DNA from 4 places in the Exiguobacterium sp. s157 genome. Region 1 is predicted to be linked to each of the others. Evidence: riboswitches for the same ligand, from Rfam matches in the RefSeq annotation. Region 1 holds a riboswitch; each other region holds the start of a gene.
The links. A riboswitch is a leader RNA that binds a small molecule or an ion and turns the genes downstream of it on or off. The one in region 1 is predicted to bind thiamine pyrophosphate.
Positions count from the first base shown of each region.

Region 1 (4,515 bases):
CTATTTAGTTGATGTATAATCAGTCTACCTATTTCAACCCAAGATGTTCTCTTAGTGTTTTTCCCTCGTACTGTTTTCTGAAAATCTCTCTTTTCTGCATTTCGGGAACAACTAATTCAATGAAGTCCTCTAAGCTCTCAGGTAGCGTAGGAGGCATGAGATTGAATCCATCTGCCACGCCTTTGTCTAGCCACATCTCCATCTGATCAACAATCTCTTCGGGTGTTCCGATTAAGGTGAAGTGCCCTCCACCGGCACTAAGAAATCCTAATAGTTCCTTTACTGTAGGATTAGTATCATGAATAATTTCAAGTATTGTCTCATATCGACCTACAGGACCATTAAATTGCTCTAAAGGTGGTAATGTGGGCACTTTTAAATCGATTTCCCAGTCCGTACAATCCATCTGGAGAAAATAACTCAGTTGTTTTAACGCTGTCTCTAGAGGCAACATTTCATCTAATGCTTGCTTTTTAGCCAAGGCTTCTTCACGGGTCTTTCCTACATATGTAACAAGACCTGGAAAAACTTTGATTTGCTGTTTGCACCCTCCATTTTGCTTGATGGCCTCATATAACTTTTGACGATATTTCATAGCCTGACTTATATTCCAAGATACTGAATAGACTGCCTCCGCATGTTTGGCTGCTAGTTGAATACCTTGCTTTGAGGCCCCTGCTTGCATGGCCACCGGTTTTCCTTGAGGGCTCTTTGGTGTAGTGGATGGACCCCTCACATTAAAAAATTCTCCTTTGTGATTGATAGGGAAAATATTATCAGGGTTGATTAACTGACGTCGCACTCGGTCAGCGAGAACCTCTTCTCTATCCCAAGACAAGAAGAGTTTATGCATCAATTCTGCGAATTCATCTGCCTTCTTATACCTCTCTTCATGGGATGGAAGACTCTCCATGCCGTGATTCCATGCTTCTTCATCTCTCATAGACGTCACTAGGTTCCAACCCACTCTTCCATTTGTAATATGTTCTAGGCTCAACAACTGTCTTGAGGCTGTAAAAGGATTTGAAAAAGTACTCGAGATGGTTGAGACGAGCCCTACATATTTTGTCACCTGAGAAATAGCTGTCAAATTGATTAATGGGTCGAACCAAAATGCCGGTATTTCATTTGGTTCTTGTGCCAGGAAAGATTGACTGTCTGCGAAGAAGACAGCGTCAAAGCATCCTTTTTCAGCTAACTGCGCCAAGGATTGATAATATTCTATCTCCCCTACCCGGTTAACACTTGAGTTCGGCATCAACCACGCAGCCTGATGATGTCCACACCCATAAACCAAAACCCCTATATTAAGTTGATTCTTTTGAATAACCGTCATTACTCTTCCCCCTAAGACTAGACCAATATATTATGCCTTCCTATCTTACATATGGAGGTAATAATACATTTAGTTCATCGTTAGTCCACCATCTACTGTGAAATTTTGCCCTGTGATACCTTCCGCCTCTTTAGATGACAGATAAACGACCAAATGGGCCACCTGTTCCGGAGTTGTCACTTTTCTCAAAGGTGTAGAATTAGCAATCAGTTCAAAGACCTCTTGAGACGTTACTGAACTGGCATCAGTCACTTTCAACAAACCACCTGATACGACATTTGCTTTAATTCCGTATTGTCCCAGTTCAGAGGCTATATTGCGTGTAAAACCTATAAGTCCTGCTTTTGCGGTTGTATACTCGTGGTAGGGGACAACTGGATTTTGGTAGAGATTCGTACCAATACTGATGATACTTCCGTTTTGTCTCTCCATGAATTGGGGTAAGACACTTTGAATCGCATTGAAGGCCCCTTTTAATGTTCCATCCAGCTGTCTTTGATAATCTTTCCATGAAAGATCTATAAAAGACTTTTGCTGTATCGGATCGAATTTGAAGTCTACCAATGCATTATTGACCACCACATCAATTTGACCAAAATAGTTGGTCGCCACTTTCACCATCTCATCCACTTCTTGGCGATTTGTCACATCAGCGTATAGAGCTATAGCATTTTGTTCACCGAGCTCCGAAACAAGTCCTTCTGCCTTCTCTTTACTTTTGTAATAGTTAATCACTACATTAAACCCTTTTTCAACTAAAGCTTTTGCTATCGTAGCACCAAGACCCTTGCTACTTCCTGTCACCAAAACTGTTCTTTTCACGTCACCACTCCTATACTTTTAGTTGCAATCGCAAGTACAAATCAAAAAGTGAAAGATATTACCCCTGCACTGCCTTTAGTCTTTCCAATAAATCTAATTCTTCCGTACCAACTTTAAATGAATGTCTTTCTGAATAGTACTATCGGTTTACTGTTTAGGTAGAACCGACAAAGAATGTCGTTCAAACCTTTTCCCTAAAACCCAGGCGAGTAGAGCTCCACTAATGAAGCCAGCAGTCCTGTTCCAATCACCTCACTACCGGCTGCCATTATTCTCCTCTGTGTATACTTGTACAGTAGTCCTGCAAATGAGCAACCTACAGCGAGCAATCCATTAGCTTGAAAATTTGCAAAGATCTGATTTGTAATACAATGTACAATTGGCGCTCTTTCACGAACAGAGAGTTGCATGAGTATCCCTCCGCACTCGGTTGCTTTTTTAAACTGTTGTACAATGATCCATGCCTATTACCCCTTTCTTGAACGCAAAAAACCGCCTCCTGAAGATAGGAGGCGGCGAAAGACCAGTTAAATAGAAAGTATAAAAGGTTCGCACACTTCCCTCCGCTGGTATGACCCAGATCAGGTTCAAAGGGTCCGGACTCTTGTCCGTCTCAGCCAATTCGGCTCCCCTAGTGTATTTAGGTATTTTGTTTTCACGACCACTATAACAAATCCTAATTTTTATGTAAAGCCTGGTATCTACTGTCTACAGAGGTTGTGCAGGAAGTAAACCTTGTCTTACGAGTGTTTCGTACTAGATGTTTTAATTATAAGATACCTATTAGCTTGTATGATATTTTAAATGAGCTCTGATTTATAGGAATTGCTCTTCTTATTTTTCCCCCTCCCTAAAACCACACCAGGCTGTTTTTTTATCCTTGATGAATTATAAAATTAAGTGCAACATCTGAACGTGAACGCAAAAAAAAGCCCACAGCGATGGCCTCGTTTAGAATGAAGTTACGACACAAACATTCAGACGGAGGAATCGCTATGAGCTACACCCATCTTACCACAACGGAGCGCGTGAAAATAGAGACCTATCTGGAGCTCGGGATGTCCATCCGGTCCATCGCGAGACGGATCGGGCGACAGCCCTCGACCGTCTCGCGGGAGATCAGACGGAACCCCGGCTACGAGTCAGGACGTGCGCAGAAACGCTACGAGAAGGCGAAAACCCATTGCGGCGTCAAGACGAAGCTCGACGACACGATGCGCCGGACGATCGTCGAGAAGCTGCGTGCGACCTGGTCACCAGAACAGATCGTCGGCCGCCTCTACGCAGGAAAAATTGCCTTCCCCACCATCTACCGCTGGATCTATGCGGGACGGATCGACGTGCCCGTGACCGTGCTCCGCCAGAAGGGGAAACGCCGGAAGCCGGTCGAGACGCGCGGGCGCATCAACGTCGGGCTGACCATCTCGGACCGGCCTCGGGAGGTGCGCACACGCGAGACGTTCGGGCATTGGGAGCTCGACACCGTCGTCTCCGGACGCGGGAAATCGAAGGCGTGCGTCGCGACGTTCATCGAGCGGAAGAGCCGGTTCTATCTCGCCCTGCCAATCGCGGACCGCACCGCGGCCTCGATGGAGGGGGCGATCCATGCGGTGCACGGTGCCTTCCCGGAAGGCACGTTCGAGACGGCGACGACGGACCGGGGCAAGGAGTTCAGCGGTCACGAGCGCATCCAGGCGTCGCTCGGCGTGCCGATGTATTTCGCCGACCCGTACTCATCGTGGCAACGGGGGAGCAACGAGAACGCCAACGGGCTCCTCCGCGAGTTCTTCCCGAAAGGAACGGACTTCGCGCAGGTCGGTGACGGTGAACTCGCGGATGCGCTGGCCAAGATCAACGGGCGACCGAGAAAGTGCCTGGACTGGAAAACCGCACACGAGGCCTTCACCGAGGAAGTGTTGCGCTTAATTTGACAAACCGTCTTATAAAAAAACACCATTCGACCGAATGGTGTTCCAGATTGTAGACAAAGTCACGTTTCAGTTCGCCTGAAACGTGACTTTGTCTACAATCTGAGCGGATTTCATTTTACTGAAATCCGCTTTATTTTATTCAGCTATTTTTAAATACCTACTAACTTAGTTGTTTTCTATTTGCTGATCCAAGTTTTGCTCGATGTATTCTTTGCCCCATTCGTACATGGAATCAAGAATTGGAATAAGGCTTCTTCCTTGTTCGGTAAGTGAGTACTCCACTTTCGGCGGAACCACAGGGTATACTTCCCGGTGGACAATCAAATGATCTTCAAGTTCACGCAATTGATTCACGAGCATCCGTTGCGTGATGCCTGGCATAAGACTTTTTAATTCCCCAAAACGTTTAGTTCCTTCTTTTCCTAA
Region 1 covers NZ_JACSLQ010000015.1:8,140-12,654, forward strand. Annotated here, with positions in the region: gene KNP67_RS14930 (LLM class flavin-dependent oxidoreductase) at 29-1,336, opposite strand; gene KNP67_RS14935 (3-oxoacyl-ACP reductase) at 1,406-2,158, opposite strand; gene KNP67_RS15505 (hydroxyethylthiazole kinase) at 2,353-2,568, opposite strand; TPP riboswitch at 2,700-2,801, opposite strand; gene KNP67_RS14945 (IS30 family transposase) at 3,154-4,089, shown strand; gene KNP67_RS14950 (winged helix-turn-helix transcriptional regulator) at 4,255-4,515, opposite strand, start outside.

Region 2 (4,515 bases), on a different contig from region 1:
ACGCTCGGCGAAGGGGAGGCCATCATCGATTTCACCGTCGAGGAAGGATTCCCGGACGGCATGACGTCCGATGAGGAAGGGTTCTTATGGATTGCACACTTCGCCGGCGGCCGCGTCTCGCGCTGGAACCCGGAGACGGGTGAAAAAGTGCTCGAGGTGCTCGTGCCGGCCCCGAACGTCACATCGTGCTGTTTCGTCGGTGACGACTTGAACCAACTCGCCATCACGACGGCTCGTGAAGGAATGGATGACGAGGCACTCAAAGCCCATCCGGACGCGGGGTCGGTCTTTAAAATCGATACAGACGTGAAAGGGATGCCGCTCTATCGGTTTGGACGATAAGGAGGTAAAGAGATGGTGAAGCGATTGCTCGTTCGTGCAGGCATCGGTTTGGCACTCGCGGCAGTGGCCCGGGTCGGGATTCAAAAACTATTGGATTCGAACCAGGAAGACGACCACACGTATTTGAATCCGCGCTGGGATGAGGCCCCGAGTGTCGATGCCGATAAGGATGAGGATGAGGTCGGTCTGACGCAGCTCGATTCGATTTATCGGGCCGAGTGGCAAGCGAACACGTATCCCCGCTCCGAGGCGGAACGCAAGGCGTTGGAAGAATAGGGAAAGGAACACGTCCGGGAACGGGCGTGTTTTTTCTTGACAAGACAAAGGTGACCCGTCATTATCTAAAGAGTAATGATTACGATTTATGAGTGAAGATACATGAAACGAATTCCAATCACGGTGCTGTCCGGTTATTTAGGGAGCGGCAAGACGACATTGATGAATCATCTGTTGAACAATCGGTCCGGCAAGAAATATGCGGTCATCGTCAACGACATGAGCGAGTTGAACATCGACGAACGATTGATCGAGCAGAACGGTTTCTCGCGGACGGACGAAAAATTGGTCGAGCTATCGAACGGCTGCATCTGTTGCACGCTCCGTGAGGACCTGCTCGAAGCGGTACAGGAGATCACGAACGACCGTGAGCTCGACGGGATTATCATCGAGTCATCTGGCATCTCAGAACCGATTCCGGTCGCTCAAACGTTTACATACGCCGATGACGCCCTTGGCATCGACTTGACGAGCCGTGTCTATATCGATGCGATGGTGACGGTCGTCGATGCGTATCGGTTCTTGAAAGATTTCAACTCGGGCGAGTCGCTTCATGAACGGAAGCAGGCCATCGATGAGACGGACGTCCGCGAAGTCGTCGACCTGCTTGTCGACCAAATCGAGTTCGCGGACATCATCGTCTTGAACAAGGCGGACCGCGTGACCGAGACAGAACTCGGTGAGATGGCCGGGCTGTTGAAGGCGCTCAATCCAACCGCCAAACTGTTGACGTCAGTTTACGCGAACGTGGAGTTGACGGAGCTGTTGGACGTCAATCTTTTCGATTTCGAGCAGGCGATGCACGCCGCCGGCTGGATTCAAGAACTAGAGGCCGAGACACACACACCAGAGACGGAGGAATACGGCATCAGTTCGTTCGTCTATCGCCGCCGCCGTCCGTTTCATCCGGAGCGGCTCCACGCCTGGATCGAGGCGTTCCCGGATCAAGTCGTCCGCGCCAAAGGTTTCTTATGGATCGCCTCCCGGAACGACATCGCCTGCCTGTTCTCGCAAGCGGGGTACGCATCGACGCTCGAACACGCGGGACGTTGGCTCGCGACGCTGCCGGAGGAAGAGCGGAGTCTCATGTTCACGGCAGAACCTGAGCTCGCCGCCGACTACGTCGAGCCGTACGGGGACCGTCAGACGGAGCTCGTCTTGATCGGGCAGCGGATGGAGCGTGCGGTCATCGAGGCCGGACTCGACGCGTGTCTGTTGACGGATGAGGAGATGGCGCTCGATTGGACGACGTTGCAGGACACGCTTCCGGGGAACGGTATCGTGACTTTCACATAAACCGTTTACAAATTCGGAGCGGTCGTCTATACTTCTCGTTGCATAGATAACCGCATACATTGGACTACACTAGGGGTGCTTCGGCTGAGATGTGAGCATGGCTCCAATCCCTTATGACTCGATCCGGGTAATACCGGCGTGAGGAAGTGTGGCACTTTTTCTAATGGATTATTACATTGGACGAGTGGCCGCATTCTCATGGATGCGGCTTTTTTGTGTACATACAATAAGGGGGAATAGAACATGAACAACCAATGTGGTACGAGTCCGATCGTCGGATTCCGCTTTACGCTGAGCCCAATGACATCTGATTTTGTGAGTGTCATCAAAGGGGCATTGAAAGAGACGAACTTGCAAAACGTTTGGCGGCATACCGATGACGTCTCGACGGTCATCCGGGGACGCAGTGAGCATGTGTTCGACGTGGCCAAAGCCGTCTTGTCACATGCGTCGAAGAACGGGGAACATATGTCGATGAGCGGGACGTTCTCGGTCGGCTGCCCAGGCGACACGGCAGGAGACAACCTGCTCGACGTGACGACTGATCCTGTGAACGGTCCGGTATCGACCCAGTACGTCTCTTCCCAGTTCGCCCTCTATCCGCTCGGGGACGCGAAGTATATGGACATCATCTACGAAGAAATTGCCTTTGCGAAAGAGCGTGGCGTCTTCAATGACTCGATGCATTACGCCTCGGGCATTCACGGCGACATCGAACCGGTGTTTTCATTTTACGAGGCGACGTTCGACCGGGTCCGTGCGAAGACGAGCCACGTCGTCATGACGGTGACGTTCAGCGTGAACAGCCCGTCACACGAGGGACAACAGCATGCTTAAGTCGTGGAAGTTAAAAGAAATCGTCTTGTTGGCCATTTTATCGGTCGTGTTCGCTGTCGTCTATTTGGCGTTCGTCCATGTCGGGAATCTATGGGCTGGCTTGATTGGACCGATCGCGTACGAATGGATTTTTGGGATTTGGTTCATCGTCTCGATTATTGCGGCTTATATCATCCGCCGACCTGGCGCCGCATTCTTGTCCGAAGTGCTTGCGGCGACGATTGAGATGATGATTGGTAACGCGATTGGACCTCGTATTATTTTAGTCGGGATCATTCAAGGACTTGGTGCTGAAGCAGCGTTTGCGGTCACGAGCTACAAGCGATATGACCTTTGGGTGCTCATGCTGGCCGGATTTGGTGCAGCTGCGACTAGTTTCGCGTATACGTACGTCATGGGTGGACTCGCTGCCCTCAGTCCGACATACGTGGCGACGATGTTCGCGTTACGAGCGACGAGCGGGATGCTCATTGCCGGTCTGGGAGGTAAGATTTTAAGCGACTTGTTGCTTCGGACGGGTGCGCTCGAAGGGTATGCCATCGCGCGTCAGGGACGTGTGCATGGTTGAGGCAGAACAGCTGTCATTCCGCTATCCGGAAAAACAGAGCGAAGTATTGACGGACATCACGCTTCAATTAACTGCTGGGAGGACACTCATCACGGGGGCGAGCGGGTCGGGAAAATCGACGTTGTTCTCTTTGTTGAATCGTCTGTATCCAGAGAACTGCGATGGCATCGTGACGGGAAAACTATATTTGTTTGACCGCTCTTACGACACGTATGCAGCTGGTGAGGTGAATCGTCGTGTTGGAACGGTGTTTCAAGATCCTGACAGTCAGTTCGTCATGCAAACGGTCGAGGAGGAATTGATTTTCACACTCGAAAATTTTGCCGTGGCGAGGGACGAGATGATGGCGCGTGTGGCCAAGATTTTAGCGGAATTGCAGTTGACCGATTATCGTGACCGAGTCATTCATGACCTGTCAGGTGGTGAAAAGCAACAAATCGCTGTCGCCTGTGCTTTGATCGGGAAGCCGGAATGGCTACTACTCGATGAGCCGCTCGCGCACCTTGATCCCGAAACCTCAACCCGTTTCGTTCAGTGGCTCGACAACGTCGCACAGACGGTAAACGTTGTCGTCATCGAGCATCGACCCTTCCTATGGGGCGGATTCTTCGACAGAGAAGTGGAACTCGTGAACGGACGCATCAACTATGACGGACCGTTCGTTGCCCGCCCGGATTATACGTTCTCTCCGGTTGAAGTGATACAAGGAAATACTATTTTATTTCACGTACCGCAATTGAAACGAAAAACATTCAACCTAGCAACGAGCGAGCTGACCGTCGCCGAGGGTGATCTCATTGCCGTACTTGGTCGAAACGGCAGTGGCAAATCGACTTGGCTCAAGAGCCTTGCCCGCGAACATCAAGAAGTCGGACTCGTCCCACAATCTCCGGCTCATCTGTTTATCACGAGTGATGTGTCACGTGAGCTCGCATATGGCCATAATCGTCCGATTGGGGACATCATGAACCGGCTCGGGCTTGGACCGTTTCGTAACGACCACCCACTCTCGCTTAGTCACGGGCAAAAACGAAGGCTCGCCATCGGCGTGATGATGCTCTCGAATAAACGGCTCATCGCGTTCGATGAACCGACTGCTGGACAAGATGAGGTATCGCTTCGTGCGCTTTATGAATTGATGGTTGAACGAATCCGCGCCGGCCAGACGGTTCTGTTTGTGACACACGACCTTAATT
Region 2 covers NZ_JACSLQ010000005.1:127,838-132,352, forward strand. Annotated here, with positions in the region: gene KNP67_RS10825 (SMP-30/gluconolactonase/LRE family protein) at 1-342, shown strand, start outside; gene KNP67_RS10830 (hypothetical protein) at 355-618, shown strand; gene KNP67_RS10835 (GTP-binding protein) at 721-1,914, shown strand; TPP riboswitch at 1,976-2,076, shown strand; gene KNP67_RS10840 (YkoF family thiamine/hydroxymethylpyrimidine-binding protein) at 2,158-2,751, shown strand; gene KNP67_RS10845 (ECF transporter S component) at 2,744-3,319, shown strand; gene KNP67_RS10850 (ABC transporter ATP-binding protein) at 3,312-4,515, shown strand, end outside.
Region 2: it holds a riboswitch for thiamine pyrophosphate, as region 1 does, so the genes downstream of both, KNP67_RS10840 (YkoF family thiamine/hydroxymethylpyrimidine-binding protein) here and KNP67_RS15505 (hydroxyethylthiazole kinase) in region 1, are expected to answer to the same signal.

Region 3 (4,515 bases), on a different contig from region 1:
GCAAGCCGGTCGGAAACCGAAACGCGGAACGACCGTGACGATTGTCGTGTCGGCCGGGAAAGAGACGGTCGCGATGCCGGACGTCGAAGGATTGTCTCAGTCGGCGGCCGAGCGGACGCTCAAAGACCTCGACTTTGCGGATATCGAAATTCAATCCGAGGCGTCGGAGACGGTCGATAGCGGCGATGTCATCTCCCAGTCGATTGCTCCGGACAACGAGGTCGTCCCGTCTGAAGAGACGGTGACGCTCGTCGTCTCGACCGGTAGCAATAAAGTCGAACTCGCCAATTTAGCCGGGTATACGTTTGAGGAAGCGACGACGTACGCCGAACAGAATAGCTTGAAAATCGTCAAACGAGACGAGTATTCAACGAGCGTGCCCGCCAACCAAATCATTCGTCAGTTACCGACGGCCGGAACAGCCGTCGACCCGGGGACGGAATTGACCGTCATCGTGTCGCAAGGGGTCGAACCGACCGACGTCTCGATTGAACGGGAAGTCAACGTCGAAATCGATCCGCCTGCTGAAGGCGAAGAACCTGTGGCACTCGAGGTCGTCATTCGGACGGTAGACGCCCGTGGCGAAGTCGAAGTGTTGCGTGATAAGATAACGGAGACGACGACTTACTCGTATACGCTCGTCATTGCACCGGACGAAGTCGGAACCGCGACGATCGAAGTCGACGGGGAAGTCGTCCGGACGGATACGGTGACGTACGCACAAGCAAAAGATTCACAATGAAGAGGTGGCGCGCGCGTCGCCTCTTTTTCTAAGGAGGTCATAGGATGAAAGGTACGATTATTCGATTACAAGGCGGGTTTTATGATGTCATGACGGAAGAGAAACAAGAGATCCGTTGTCGCGCCCGCGGCAATTTCCGCAACCGGAACATCTCGCCGGTCGTCGGCGACGATGTCGATATTCAAGACCAAGGGGACGGCACAGGCTATATCTTGGCCGTCGATGAGCGGTCGAACCATCTCGTCCGCCCGCCGATCGCTAACATCGATCAAGCGTTCTTGCTGTTCTCGGTCAAGGAACCGGCGTTCTCGTTCCATCTGCTCGACCGTTTCCTCGTCTTAATCGAATCGAAGCAAGTCCATCCGATTATTGTCTTAACGAAAATGGACTTGTTGACGGAGTCGGAACTCGAAACGATTCAAGCGGCAGCGGCCTTATATCGGTCAATCGGCTATGAGGTCATCGAGACGTCGACGGAGACCGGGTCGGGGATTGAACAAATTCGTGGGTCGTTTAAAGAGAAGACGAGCGTGTTTGCCGGACAGACCGGAGTTGGCAAGAGTTCGCTCTTGAACGCGGTCGCGCCGGAACTAGAACTCGCGACCGGGAAAATCTCGAAGTCGCTCGGCCGAGGCAAGCACACGACGCGTCACGTCACGCTCATCACGCTCGCTGACGGGCTCGTCGCTGACACGCCTGGTTTCTCAAGCCTCGAGTTCCCAGAAGAACTCGAAGTCGAGGAGATGCGCTGGTGCTTCCCTGAGTTCGTCGAGCGGCATGACGACTGTAAGTTCCGAGGCTGTGCCCATTTGAACGAACCGGGTTGTGCCGTCAAAGCGGCCGTCGAGGCGGGAGAAATCGCTTCCACCCGTTATGAGAATTATGTTACGTTTATGGCAGAGTTAAACGATAGACAACGGAGGTACTGACATGATTAAAATTGCACCCTCGATTTTAGCGGCGGACTTCGCCAACCTAGAGGCAGAAGTGAAGGCGGTCCAAGAGGCCGGCGCGGATTATATCCATTTTGACGTCATGGACGGTCAATTCGTCCCGAACATCTCGATCGGTCTCCCGGTGCTCGCGAGCTTACGGAAGAAGTCGGACATGGTGTTAGACGTCCACTTGATGATCGACCAACCGGAGCGCTTCGTCGAAGACTTCATCAAGGCGGGAGCGGACATCGTCACCGTCCACGTCGAAGCGACGAACCATTTGCATCGCGTGCTTCAACAAATTAAGGCGGCCGGAGCCAAGTGTGGCGTCGTTCTCAACCCGCATACGCCGCTGTCATTGATTGAACACGTGCTCGGTGACGTCGACATGGTACTTCTCATGACGGTGAACCCTGGCTTTGGGGGTCAGAAGTTCATCGAATCGGTCGTGCCGAAAATCGCGGCGTTGAACGAGATGCGCCAAGCGCGCCGTCTCGACTTTGAAATCGAGATTGACGGAGGCGTCAACGCGGAGACTGCGAAATTATGTATCGATGCCGGTGCTGACGTGCTCGTGGCCGGCTCGGCCATCTATAACGAGCCGAGCTATAAAGACGCAATCGATAGCATTCGCAACGCATCTCGTGTATAATCGTCCATAGAACAACAAATATTGTCGCAAGGGGTGTCACATTCTGTGGCTGAGAGGCATACGCTAACCCTTTGAACCTGTTCCGTTCACACGGACGTAGGGATGTGGCGAAAATGCACGTTGCTACTCGATAGCAGCATGGCGTTTACGTCATGCTGCTTTTTGTCGTTCGCTCATATTTTAAGGAGGGAAATAGATGAAACAACGTTTAAAATTACAGGCGCTCATTGAAATCTCATTGTTCGCCGCACTCGGTTTGATTTTTGATTTGCTCATCCCGTTCCGGATGCCGCAAGGCGGGTCAATCAGCTTGGCGATGTTGCCGATTTTCGTCATGGCGTATCGTCACGGTTTGAAAGGCGGACTTGCGACCGGTGCACTTGTCGGAACGCTGCAACTGCTGTTCGGGGCCTATATCTTCACGCCGGTCCAGTTCCTGCTCGACTACACGTTCGCTTACGGTGTCGTCGGGATGGCGGGGCTGTTCGCTGGTCAAGTGAAACGAGCCGCCAAGGATGAGGCGAAAAAGACGCTCGTCGTTTATTTGGTGCTCGGCGCGCTCCTCGGTTCACTGCTTCGTTACGGGGCCCACGTCTTGTCGGGGATCGTCTTCTTCGCCGAATACGCGGAAGGTCCGGTCGTCGCCTACTCGTTCGCCTATAACATGACGTACATGCTCCCGTCCTTCCTCGTGTCGGCCGTCGTCCTCGTCCTCTTGTTCGTCTCGGCACCGCGCTTCGCGACGCTCGCGACCCGGGACGTCCGCTAATGCGGGTGTTGATTGTGGCGGCCAGCCCGGAACCAATCTCGGGACTCCCGCGTGACGTCGATTACATCATCGGCGTCGATGGGGGGTACGAGACACTGTTGAACCACGGGCTGAACCCAGATCTCGTCGTCGGCGATTTCGACTCCTTCACGGGCGAAGTGCCGATCGACGCCGTCCGTTATCCATCTGAGAAAGATGTGACCGACCTCGAGATCGCTCTCGAGGCGGCACGGGGGCATGGCGCGACGGAAATGCTCGTCTACGGTGCGCTCGGCGGCCGGCTCGATATGACGCTCAGCAATATCGGTCTGCTCGAGGCGTATCCTGAGATGCGTCTCGTCACGGCAGGGCAGACGGTACGACTCGTCGGGTCGGGACGCTATGAACTCCCGCGTCAAGACGGTCACTATTTGTCGCTCATCCCATGGAAGCAGGCGAACGTGACCATCCGCGGCGTCAAATATCCGCTCGACCGTCACGATGTCGTCAGCCATGAGGCGCTCACCATCTCGAACGAATGGGACGATGAAGCGGCGGACTTGATCGTGCACGACGGTATGGTGCTCGTGCTGTCTATCAAAAAATGAACACAAAAAAATCCCATCGGCGAATGCCGCTGGGATTTATTTCGTTCGTGTATAAAAATTATACGCGTTCAACGAGACCTGATTTAAGAGCGCGAGCTGAAACCCAAACTCGTTTAGGTTTACCGTCAACGAGAATACGAACTTTTTGTACGTTTACACCCCAAGTGCGTTTTGTCTTGTTGAGTGCGTGCGAACGGTTGTTACCTGATTTAGGTGATTTACCTGTTACGTAGCATTTACGTGCCATGCGTTTCCCCTCCTTTTTTATGTGGGTTCGTCCTAATAGACACTCGTTTATATTAGCACGGGTTTTTTCACGATGCAACTAGAAAATCATAGGATGACAAGAAAAAAACTTGACATTACTGGAAAGGATTTTAATAATGAATGAGGGTTACGGCTACAATTGACCGAGTTTATGGAGCAGGTTCTTTTAATAACTAGGTACTTATTGTAGAATGTAGTGAAGGAATCATTCCGAATAAAGGAGGCTACTCCATATGGCAATTGAAATGAAGACAACATATGGCAATATTGACATCACGAACGACGTGGTCGCGACACTCGCAGGCGGTGCGGCGATGGAATGTTTCGGCGTTGTGGGAATGGCGTCTCAAGCTCAATTGAAAGACGGGATCGCAGAACTATTGAAACGTGAAAACTACGCCCGAGGCGTGGTCGTACGTCAAGATGGAGAAGACGTACATATCGACATGCACATCATTGTAAGCTACGGGACGAAAGTGTCGGAAGTCGCATACAACGTGCAAAGCCGTGTAAAATACACGCTCGGTGAAACTTTAGGATTAAACGTTTCGTCGGTAAACATA
Region 3 covers NZ_JACSLQ010000001.1:438,210-442,724, forward strand. Annotated here, with positions in the region: gene pknB (Stk1 family PASTA domain-containing Ser/Thr kinase) at 1-742, shown strand, start outside; gene rsgA (ribosome small subunit-dependent GTPase A) at 787-1,671, shown strand; gene rpe (ribulose-phosphate 3-epimerase) at 1,673-2,329, shown strand; TPP riboswitch at 2,349-2,449, shown strand; gene thiT (energy-coupled thiamine transporter ThiT) at 2,526-3,098, shown strand; gene KNP67_RS02290 (thiamine diphosphokinase) at 3,098-3,685, shown strand; gene rpmB (50S ribosomal protein L28) at 3,744-3,932, opposite strand; gene KNP67_RS02300 (Asp23/Gls24 family envelope stress response protein) at 4,186-4,515, shown strand, end outside.
Region 3: it holds a riboswitch for thiamine pyrophosphate, as region 1 does, so the genes downstream of both, thiT (energy-coupled thiamine transporter ThiT) here and KNP67_RS15505 (hydroxyethylthiazole kinase) in region 1, are expected to answer to the same signal.

Region 4 (4,515 bases), on a different contig from region 1:
ATCGTCCGGAGCACGACCTCTTTCAAATCGGTGCCATCGTCCGCCTCGTTCCCATCAAAGACTTGAAGACGATGATTTACGCCGCCAAGATTTTGCAGGAGCGGCATCGTCTGTTCAAACTGACAATCATGGGTCCACTCGACGAGGATGAAGAATATGCGGAAGAGTGCCGTCTGCTCATCGAACAGAGCGGATTGAGTGATTATGTCGAACTGGCCGGGAAAGTGGACGTTCAAACGTATTTGCCGACCTTTGATTTACTGCTCCTGACGAGCATCTCGGAAGGGCAGCCGCTCGCGATTCTCGAAGGCATGGCCGCCGGGATTCCGTGGGTCGCCACCGATGTCGGCGCCTGTTCCGAGCTTTTATACGGACGAGCGGATGACCCGTTTGGTCCGGCCGGTTTCATCGTGCCACCGGTTCATCCGGAAGCGGTCGCCGACAAAGTCGAATGGATGATGGATTACCCGCAGGAACGAATGCGGTTCGGCAAGAACGGACGGGAGCGGGTCCGCCAATATTATCGTCTCCAACAAGTCGTGGACCGCTATAAGGCTATCTATGAAGCGAGGAGGGAACAGTATGGCGGGCATCGGGTTTAAGTTACAGAAGTTGTTCCAAGAAGACTACTATTCGTCCCGGCTGAAGGCGTACACGTTCTCCGGCCTCGTCACATCCGGACCGTGGTTGATTGTCATCTTGGTCGTCGGTACGATTCAATGGTTGGCGTTCCAAATGCCGACGTTGTCGCTCGCCGAACGGACGCTCTTCATGATCTCGGTCTCGTACGCGTTCATCTTCTCGCAAATCTTGTTCAGTTTTCAACAGCTCGTCGTCACCCGATACGTGGCGGACTTGTTTTATGAGAAGAAGGCACATGAGATTTTCCCGGTGTTCACCGGGATGCTCAAAGTGACGATTCTCGCGGCAGGCTTGCTGTATAGTATCTTTTGGCTATTGTCGCCGCTCGATTTTCTGTACAAACTGACGTTGTTCGTTTTATTCATGACGATTAACGTCATCTGGGTCATGTTCTTGTTTTTAAGTGCCGCCAAGTATTATCAAGCCGTGGCCTATAGCTTCCTGCTCGGCGGACTCATCTCGGTCGGGAGCGTCTATGCGATTAGCCGTCTCATGGTCGACCCGTCGAGTCTTGAGCTGTTGCTCGGTTTCACGGTCGGGATGATTGTGACGTTGTTCGGGTTGTTCTTCGCGATGCTCCGGACGTTCCCGCTCCGTTACGCGGTGAAAGAGTTCTCGTACTTCAAGTACTTCGACCGCTATCCAGACTTGTTCGCCATCGGCGTGTTGTACGTGCTCGGGATTTGGGTCACGAATTTCATCATCTGGTTCGGTGAAGGACGTGTGATCATCGCGGACTCGTTCTTGTTCAACCCGTATTATGACACGGCCATCTTTTGGTCGTACTTGACGATTATCCCGACGCAGCTGTTGTTCGTCGTCGCTGTCGAGACCCGGTTTTATGAGCGCTACCGTACGTTTTATGGATTGATCAACTACGGCGGGGCACTCCATCAAATCGAGAAGGCGAAACAGACGATGACGTCCGTATTGAAAAATGAGTTGATTCGACTTGCGCGGAGCCAAGGCGTGGTGACGCTGTTCGCCATCCTGATGGCGGGCGTGTTCGTCAGTTGGATTGGTGTCCCGGATGAGATCGGTCAAATCTTTCGGATGACGACGCTCGCGGCGTTCGCGAATGCGATGATTCTCATCTTGACGTTGTTGTTGCTCTATTTCGAGGACCGGCGCGGGGCGTTGTTCGTCAACATCTCGTTCTTCACGTTGAACGCGTTGTTCACGTTACTGCTCTTGCCGCGCGGCATCGATTGGTACGGTGTCGGCTTTGCCGTCAGCACAACGATCACGTTCTTCTTGGCCGGCCTGCGTTTGATTTATTATATGGGCAAAGTCGATTATTACGTGTTCGCCGCGTCGAACCGTCGCAAGCTCGGCACCGAGCGGTTCTCGCAAATGGGGACGTTGTTGAACCGGCGCTTTTCGCGATAAAGGGTTTTCAGTACAGGGAAAGACTGATATGATGTGGTCGTAGACGACCGAATTTCATAATGTTTACCACTAGGGGAGTCGCGTGACGCGGCTGAGATGGACGAGGTCCAGACCCTTTGAACCTGATCTAGTTCACGCTAGCGTAGGGAAGTGGGCGAACCGATTGTTTTCGTACACTTTGTGTAAATCCGACGCCGCTTCCGTTATGGGAGGCGGCGTCTTTTTTGATCACAAAGGAGGAGAAAACATGACATTCACCGCACATCTACGACAAGAGGCCGAGACCTTGTTTCAAGCCAGCTTTGACCATCCGTTCGTCCGCGAGCTCGGAACGGGTGAACTCGACGAGGCGAAGTTTCGGCATTACGTCATGCAAGACTCGTATTATTTGAATCAGTTCTCGAAAGTACAGGCGAAAGGCGCGACCCTCGCCCCGAACATGGAAGTGGCGAGCCGCTTTTTGACGCACGCGCTCCATACCATCGAAGCAGAGCATGCGCTGCATCGTGAGTTTTTCACGTTGCTCGACGTGACGGACGCAGAGTGGGCGACGTTCGAGCCGGCTCCGACGGCTTACGCCTATGCGCTCCATATGCAACATGCCGGTCCAACGCTCGGTGATGTGCTCGCAGCAATTTTGCCGTGCTATTGGGTTTATTACGAGATTGGCGAACGCATGAAAGACGCGACACCCGATCATCCGATTTATGCGACGTGGATTGCGACGTACGGGTCGGAATGGTTCCGCGACCTCGTCGAGGAACAGATTGAACGACTCGACGTGCTCGCCGGACAAGCGACAGCGGAAGAACGCTTTCGGTATCAACAGTTGTTCTTGAAGAGTTGTTATTATGAACATGCGTTTTGGGAGATGGCGTGGACGCTCGAGTCGTGGGATTTACCGGCGGGGGTGACACGATGAAGCGCGACTTATGGGACAAAGTCAGAGCCGAACGGCCACTCATCCACAACATCACGAATATCGTCGTCGCCAACTTTTCAGCGAACGGGTTGCTCGCCATCGGGGCGGCCCCGGTCATGGCGTCCGCGGTCGAAGAAGTGGCCGAGATGGCGTCTTTAAGCGATGCGCTCGTGCTCAATATCGGTACACTCGATGCAATGACGGAACGTACGATGATTCGAGCCGGACAGGCGGCGAATCAAGCAGGTCGTCCAGTCGTCTTCGATCCGGTTGGTGTCGGGGCGACCTCATTTCGGCGCGACGTCGCCGAGGCGATTCTGCAATCTGTCCGTGCGACGGTCATCCGAGGCAATGCCGGAGAAATCGCGACATTGATTGGTCTCGACGCGGCGACGCGCGGCGTGGACGCTGGGGAAACGCGGGTTGATTTGAATCACATCGCGCGCGCGGCGGCACGACGCTACACCTGTGTCGTTGCCGTGACCGGAGAGACGGATGTCGTCAGCGATGGGGACGCGACGATTGAAATCAAAGGCGGCACTGGCGCGATGGCCCGGACGACAGGGACCGGTTGTTTACTCAGTGCGGTCGTCGGTGCGTTCCTTGCGGTCGAACGGGATGCGGTTACGGCCACGGCGACAGCGCTCGCCGGATATGCCCGGTGCGGCGAACTGGCTACCGCTTTGGCGGACGGACCGGGCGACTTCCCCGTTCATTTCTTGAATGAACTCGGCAAGATGACGGCCGTCGAGTTGCCGAGCGACCGTATTGAGGTGGTGTTATGATGCGGCCGCAAGTATTGACGATTGCGGGTTCGGACTCTGGCGGGGGAGCGGGAATCCAAGCTGATTTGAAGACGTTTCAAGAGCTCGGCGTGTTCGGGACGAGCGTTCTGACGGCCGTCACCGCTCAAAACACTCGTGGGGTGCATGGGGTCGAAGCAGTGTCGCCGGAACTCGTCACGCAACAACTCGATGCAATCGGTTCGGACTTTTCGATCGCAGCATGTAAGACCGGGATGTTATTTGATGCGTCGCGCATCGAGGCGGTCGCTACCGGGGTGAAACGTCATGTCTTCAACCGACTCGTCGTCGACCCGGTCATGATTGCGAAAGGAGGGGCTCCGCTTTTACAGGACACGGCGGTCGATGCGCTCAAGACCTTCTTGTTGCCACTCGCGACAGTCGTCACGCCGAACGTGCCGGAAGCGGAAGTGCTGACCGGTTTGACGATTCGATCGTTTAATGATCGTCTCGAGGCGGCTCGGCGGATGTTAGCGTACGGTGTGCGCGCGGTTATTTTAAAAGGCGGCCATCTCGAAGGTGAAACTGCCGAAGACTTGATCATGACGGAGTCAGAAGTGTTCCTCCTCTCGGCCCCGCGCATCCAGACGAGCGATACACACGGAACAGGTTGTACATTTTCGGCGGCGCTTACAGCGGAACTTGCCAAAGGTCGTTCCATCATGGAGGCGGCGGTGACGGCGAAGCGGTTCATTCAAAGCGCCATCACCCATGGCCTCGAGATCGGCGCCGGACACGGACCGACGAACCATTGGGCAT
Region 4 covers NZ_JACSLQ010000002.1:68,612-73,126, forward strand. Annotated here, with positions in the region: gene pelF (GT4 family glycosyltransferase PelF) at 1-602, shown strand, start outside; gene pelG (exopolysaccharide Pel transporter PelG) at 583-2,031, shown strand; TPP riboswitch at 2,093-2,197, shown strand; gene tenA (thiaminase II) at 2,279-2,953, shown strand; gene thiM (hydroxyethylthiazole kinase) at 2,950-3,738, shown strand; gene thiD (bifunctional hydroxymethylpyrimidine kinase/phosphomethylpyrimidine kinase) at 3,738-4,515, shown strand, end outside.
Region 4: it holds a riboswitch for thiamine pyrophosphate, as region 1 does, so the genes downstream of both, tenA (thiaminase II) here and KNP67_RS15505 (hydroxyethylthiazole kinase) in region 1, are expected to answer to the same signal.